Regions from separate parts of the Streptomyces sp. NPDC001502 genome, predicted to be linked through region 3. Evidence: riboswitches for the same ligand, from Rfam matches in the RefSeq annotation. Region 3 holds a riboswitch; each other region holds the start of a gene.
The links. Region 3 has a riboswitch for thiamine pyrophosphate ahead of thiO (glycine oxidase ThiO). Riboswitches for the same ligand answer to the same signal wherever they lie in the genome.

Region 1: linked by a shared signal. The riboswitch ahead of thiC (phosphomethylpyrimidine synthase ThiC) and the one ahead of thiO (glycine oxidase ThiO) in region 3 are both predicted to bind thiamine pyrophosphate.
Region 2: linked by a shared signal. The riboswitch ahead of ACFY0D_RS28060 (thiamine ABC transporter substrate binding subunit) and the one ahead of thiO (glycine oxidase ThiO) in region 3 are both predicted to bind thiamine pyrophosphate.

What each region holds. Positions count from the first base shown of each region.
Region 1 covers NZ_JBIAVW010000011.1:216,150-218,343, reverse strand. Annotated here, with positions in the region: gene ACFY0D_RS21580 (YibE/F family protein) at 1-664, opposite strand, end outside; TPP riboswitch at 737-882, shown strand; gene thiC (phosphomethylpyrimidine synthase ThiC) at 877-2,194, shown strand, end outside.
Region 2 covers NZ_JBIAVW010000018.1:81,125-83,318, reverse strand. Annotated here, with positions in the region: gene ACFY0D_RS28060 (thiamine ABC transporter substrate binding subunit) at 1-933, opposite strand, end outside; TPP riboswitch at 1,017-1,126, opposite strand; gene rlmN (23S rRNA (adenine(2503)-C(2))-methyltransferase RlmN) at 1,185-2,194, opposite strand, start outside.
Region 3 covers NZ_JBIAVW010000033.1:11,542-13,735, reverse strand. Annotated here, with positions in the region: gene ACFY0D_RS36740 (NAD(P)/FAD-dependent oxidoreductase) at 1-1,217, opposite strand, end outside; TPP riboswitch at 1,299-1,410, shown strand; gene thiO (glycine oxidase ThiO) at 1,408-2,194, shown strand, end outside.

The DNA of each region.
Region 1 (2,194 bases), on a different contig from region 3:
TGCGGTTCACGTCGATCACCGAGTACTGGAGGTCACGGGGGGCGTCCGGCGCGTACGCCACCACCACCTCCTGGCCGTCCTCCAACTGCCGTGGCGCGCCCGGCTGGACGACCTCCACGAAGGTGCGGCCCTTGTCCGGGCCGCTGGTGACCTCGACGGTGGCCTTCTTGCACTCGCCGGTCTGCTCGGCCTGCGCCTGGCGGCCCTCGGGAGTGGAGGGAGCCGCGGTCGTCGGCACCTGGGCGGCGTTCACGGATTTGCAGTCGACCTGTTCGAGCGAGGTGACCACGCCCTGCTGGGTCTGCCGGTCGAATCCCACCCCCGTGCGCTCGTGGCCCGGGGCGCCGCCCGGCCAGAGCACCACCATGCCCACGAAGACGGCCACGGCGAAGGGGATCAGCACGGCGGCGATGACCTTGCGCAGGTGCTTCGAGACGGGGGCTGCCGGGCCGTGGCCATGACTGTGGCCATGGCCGTGGCCGTGGCCGTGGCCGTGGGACTGCCCCGGGGGGTGGCCGTCCGAGCCGCCGCCGGAGTGACCGTCGGCTGGCCTGTCGGCGTGGCCGTCGGAGTGCCCGTCGGACGGTCCGGGGCTCCCATGCGCGTGGCCGTTGTGGCCATGGGGCTCTGTGTGCTCGATGGGGGGCTGCGGCGAGGGCGTCACCAGCAGATCATCGCAAGAGATGAGGGGGCCCACTGTTCAGCACGCCATGGATGACGCTAGCGTGGGGGCACCTTTGCACAACGCGGGAGCTCGGAGCACCGGGCTGAGAGGACGCTGATCACCGTACGGGCATCACAGATGCGTACGGGAAGAGGCTGCGTCGACCGCCGAACCTGTTACCGGGTAATGCCGGCGTAGGGAGATCAGGTCTCATGACCATTCAGGACGCACGCACGCCTGCCGTCAGCCAGGACGCCGACGGCCAGACCGAGCGCCAGCCCGGCTGGCACAAGGGATACCTGGCGGGCTCCCGCCCCGACCTCCGGGTGCCGGTCCGCCAGGTCCACCTCACCAACGGCAAGGACGTGACGCTCTACGACACGTCCGGCCCGTACACCGACCCGCAGATCGAGACCGACGTCCGCCGCGGCCTCGCGCCGCTCCGTGAGAACTGGATCATCAGCCGCGGGGACACCGAGGAGTACGCGGGCCGCCCCGTGCGCCCCGAGGACGACGGCATCAAGCACACCTCGCCGCGCGGCGGCCTCAAGAACCTCGACGCGGTCTTCCCGGGCCGGCCCCGCCAGCCCCGCCGCGGCCGGGGCGGCGCCGCGGTCACGCAGCTCGCGTACGCCCGCCGTGGCGAGATCACCCCGGAGATGGAGTACGTCGCGATCCGCGAGAACGTCTCCCCCGAGGTCGTCCGCGAGGAGATCGCCGCAGGTCGCGCCGTACTTCCGGCGAACGTGAACCACCCCGAGATCGAGCCGATGATCATCGGTAAGCGGTTCCTGGTGAAGGTCAACGCCAACATCGGCAACTCCGCGGTCACCTCCTCCATCGAGGAGGAGGTCGACAAGATGACCTGGGCGACCAAGTGGGGCGCCGACACGGTCATGGACCTCTCGACCGGCCGCAACATCCACACCACCCGCGAGTGGGTGCTGCGCAACTCCCCCGTCCCGATCGGCACCGTTCCGCTCTACCAGGCGCTGGAGAAGGTCGACGGCCGCGCCGAGGACCTGACCTGGGAGATCTACAAGGACACGGTCATCGAGCAGGCCGAGCAGGGCGTCGACTACATGACGGTCCACGCCGGCGTGCTGCTGCCCTACGTGCCGCTGACCGCCCGCCGCAAGACCGGCATCGTCTCGCGCGGTGGCTCGATCATGGCCGCGTGGTGCCTGGCGCACCACAAGGAGAACTTCCTCTACACGAACTTCGAGGAGCTCTGCGAGATCCTCGCGACGTACGACGTCACGTACTCCCTCGGCGACGGTCTGCGCCCCGGCTCGATCGCGGACGCCAACGACGCGGCCCAGTTCGCCGAGCTGAAGACGCTGGGTGAGCTGAACACGATCGCCAAGCGGCACAACGTCCAGACGATGATCGAGGGCCCGGGCCACGTCCCGATGCACAAGATCAAGGAGAACATCGACCTCCAGCAGGAGATCTGCGAGGAGGCGCCGTTCTACACGCTCGGCCCGCTGACCACGGACGTCGCGCCCGCGTACGACCACATCACCTCGG
Region 2 (2,194 bases), on a different contig from region 3:
GTCCTCCTGGAACTTCTTGCTGACCAGGAAGTCCACGAGGGCCTTGCCGCCCTCCTCGTTCTTGGCGCCCTTGAGCAGACCCGCGAACTCGATCTGGCGGAAGCAGGTGCCGGTGGAGACTCCCGTGGGGGCCTCGGCCGGCTGCGGCTCGCCGTACAGGACCTCGACCGGCGGGCTGGAGGCGTAGGAGACGACCAGCGGGCGGTCGCCCTTGGCCTTCTTGCCGCCCGCGGAGCCGGAGAAGCGCTCGTTGTAGGCCTGCTCCCAGCCGTCGACGACCTCGACGCCGTTGGCCTTCAGCTTGCTCCAGTAGTCCTTCCAGCCGTCCTCGCCGTACTTGCCGACGGAGGCGAGCAGGAAGCCGAGACCGGGCGAGGAGGTCGCGGCGTTCTCGGTGACCAGGAGGTTCTTGTACTCCGGCTTGGTCAGGTCGTCCAGCGTCTGCGGCGGGGCGATCTTCTTCTCGGCGAAGTACGCCTTGTCGTAGTTGACGCAGATGTCACCGGAGTCGATCGGGGTGACCCGGTGTTCCTTGTCGAGCACGTACTCGGGCTTCACCTCGGCCAGGCCCTTGGCCTCGTAGGGGGTGAAGATGCCGTTGTCGAGGGCGCGCGAGAGGAGGGTGTTGTCCACGCCGAAGAAGACGTCGCCGCGCGGGGAGCCCTTGGTGAGGATCTCCTGGTTCAGCGCCGCGCCCGCGTCTCCGGACTTCAGGACCTTGACCGTGTAGCCGCTCTGCTGCTCGAACTCCTTGAGGACCGTGTCGGTCACGTTGAAGGAGTCGTGGGAGACGAGCGTGACGGTCTTGGACTTCGGGGCGTCGCTCGCGCCTGCGGTCTTGTCCTCGGCGTCGCCGCCGCCGCAGGCGCTGAGCGTGGTGACGCCCAGCGCAGCCGCGAGCGCGATGCCCGCCAGCTTCTTGGTGGTGCTCATCGGTGAATTCCTCCTGGGATGTCCAGGAGAAGACGCGGCCCTGCCCGGCGCTGCGAGAGCGGACGCCGGGCAGGGCGCAACAGCAAGAGTGGTGACCGAACTTCCTACCCCGAATGACCGGGGCGAGGTTCAGAGGGTCTGCGGATGACGGATACCGCACTCTCAGCGCTGTGGCGCTCCCCTGTCGGAATATGAAATTGGTTCGGCCACAGGGTACCCCGTGGCCGAATCGCGTCGAACAGAAGCGGAATCTAGCGCTCCGAGGCGGCCAGCTGGCCGCACGCGCCGTCGATCTCCTGGCCCCGGGTGTCCCGTACGGTCACCGGCACGCCGTGGCGGGCGATGGCCTCCACGAAGGCCTTCTCGTCCTCGGGCCGCGAGGCGGTCCACTTGGAGCCCGGCGTCGGGTTGAGCGGGATCAGGTTGACGTGCACACGCTTGCCCTTGAGCAGCTTGCCCAGGAGGTCACCGCGCCAGGCCTGGTCGTTGATGTCGCGGATCAGGGCGTACTCGATCGAGATCCGGCGGCCTGACTTCTCGGCGTACTCCCAGGCCGCGCCGAGCACCTCGCGGACGTTCCAGCGGGTGTTCACGGGGACGAGGGTGTCGCGCAGCTCGTCGTCCGGCGCGTGCAGCGAGACGGCCAGACGGCACTTGAAGCCCTCGTCGGCGAAGCGCAGCATGGCCGGGACCAGGCCGACGGTGGAGACGGTGATACCGCGCTGCGACAGACCCAGGCCGTCGGGCTCCGGGTCGGTGAGCCGGCGGATGGCGCCGACCACGCGGTTGTAGTTGGCGAGCGGCTCGCCCATGCCCATGAAGACGATGTTCGACAGTCGCGCCGGGCCGCCGGGGACCTCGCCGTCGCGCAGCGCGCGCATGCCGTCGACGATCTGGTGCACGATCTCGGCGGTGGACAGGTTGCGGTCCAGGCCCGCCTGGCCGGTGGCGCAGAACGGACAGTTCATGCCGCAGCCGGCCTGCGAGGAGATGCACATGGTGACCCGGTCGGGGTAGCGCATCAGCACGGACTCGACGAGCGTGCCGTCGTGCAGCTTCCACAGGGTCTTGCGGGTGGTGTCGTCGTCGCACGAGATGTGCCGGATGACGCTCATCAGGTCCGGCAGCAGCTCCTGCTGGAGCTTCTCCCGCGAGCCGGCCGGGATGTCGGTCCACTCGGCCGGGTCGTGCGCGTACCGGGCGAAGTAGTGCTGGGAGAGCTGCTTGGCCCGGAACGGCTTCTCGCCGATCGCGGCGACCG
Region 3 (2,194 bases):
GCCGTGGCCGACTTCAGCGGGGTTCCGGGGTCGGAGACCTTGGCGGGGTCGACCGGCACCCCCGTCTCGATGAGCTTGCGGCCCTGCGCCAGGTCGCGGGGGCGTCCCACGGCCAGGACGGCGACGAGTGCGCCGCCGCGCAGCCAGCACACCGACCAGGCGGGACCGGCCGGGTCCCCGCGCAGGAGCAGGGTGTCGGCCCCGCCGTGGTGTCCGGCGTACTGCACGAAGCGCCCGAACTGCTCCGACCAGAAGTACGGCACCGGGTCGTAGATCTGGGCCGGCTCCCCGGCCAGGATGTTCGCCGCGACCGTCCGCGGCCCCTGGAGCGCGTTGTCCCAGTGGTGCACGAGCAGCCGCGTCCCGTACCGCCCGGACGGGAAGGAGGCGCAGTCGCCGACCGCGTACACCCCGGGCAGCGAGGTCCGCAGGTACGCGTCCGCGGTGACCGAGCCGTCGGGGCCGCGCTCCACGCCGGTCCCGTCCAGCCATGCGGTGGCGGGGCGCGCGCCGATGCCCACCACCACCGCGCCGGCGGGCAGGGTCCGCCCGTCCGCCAGCAGGACCCGCCCCTCCTCGATCCCGGCGACCTTCGCCCCGGTGATCAGCTCCGCGCCCGCCTCCCGGTACCAGCGCGCCATCGGCTCGGTGACCTCGGCGGGCAGCGCCCCCGCCAGCACCCGGTCCGCCGCCTCGACCACGGTGACCTCGCAGCCCGCCTCCCGGGCGGCGGTGGCGAACTCGGCGCCGATCCAGCCCGCGCCGACGACCACGGCCCGGGGCGACGCGGCCAGCACCGGGCGCAGCCGGGCCGCGTCGTCCAGGGTGCGCAGCAGGTGGACGCCCGGGACGCCCTCGGTCCCGGGGAGGGTCAGCGGCTGCGCGCCGGTCGCCAGTACGAGGGTCCCGTACGGGACCGGTCCGGCCTCGGTGTCCAGCTCGTGGACGGCGGCACGCAGTCCGGTGACCTCGGTGCCGAGCCTGAGGTCGATGTCGAGGCCTTCGAAGTCCACGTCGAAGGCGGAGTCCTCGGCCTTGCCGAGGAGTACCGCCTTGGACAGCGGGGGCCGGTCGTAGGGCTGGTGGGGTTCGGCTCCCAGCAGGGTCACGCGGCCGGTGTAGCCCTGTTCGCGCAGGGCCACCGCGGTCTGCACCCCGGCCATTCCGGCGCCGACGATCACGACGCCGTGCTGATTCTGTTCCGTCTGCTCGCTCACGCCGCCACCCTAATCATCTGACGCTCCGTCAGGAATAGGTGCCGCCTTACCCGCCATCCACCGCCGGGTTAGTCTGGCCACCGTACCTATCGCGGGAGTCCGGCGCACCGGGCTGAGAGGGAGGCTGGCCGGCCTCCGACCGTACGAACCTGATCCGGGTCATGCCGGCGAAGGGAGGGGCTGGACGCCCATGCACTCATCCCGAACATCTCGGAAGGGATCCGACGTCCTCGTCATCGGGGGCGGAATCATCGGCCTGGTCACCGCCTGGCGGGCCGCCGCGCGCGGACTGAGCACCGTACTCGCCGACCCCGCACCCGGCGGCGGCGCCGCCCAGGTCGCGGCCGGCATGCTCGCCCCCGTCACCGAACTGCACTACGGCGAGGAAACCCTGCTGGGCCTCGGCCTCGCCTCCGCCGCCCGCTATCCGCAGTTCGCCGCCGAGCTCGCCGAAGCCAGCGGCGGCCTGGACATCGGCTACCGCGCCTGCGGCACCCTCGCCGTCGCCCTCGACTCCGACGACCGCCTCCACCTGCGCGAACTGCACGCCCTGCAACGCCGCTGCGGCCTGGAGTCCGAGTGGCTCACCGGCCGCGAGTGCCGCCGCCTGGAGCCCATGCTCGCCCCGGGCGTACGCGGCGGCCTGCGCGTCGACGGCGACCACCAGGTCGATCCCCGCCGGCTCGCGGCCGCCCTGCTGGCCGCCTGCGAACGCGCCGGCGTGACCATCCACCGGACCGGCGCGGAGCGGCTGCTCACCACCACCGACCGGGCGACCGGAGCTCTCCTCGACGACGGCACGGAGCTGCTCGCCGACCAGGTGGTCCTCGCCGCGGGCTCGTTCACCGGCCGGCTGGCGGGCGTACCGCCGGAGGTCGCGGCCCCCGTACGGCCGGTCAAGGGGCAGGTCCTGCGGCTCACCGTGCCGGCGGCGTACGCGCCGTTCCTGTCGCGGACCGTACGGGCCGTCGTACGCG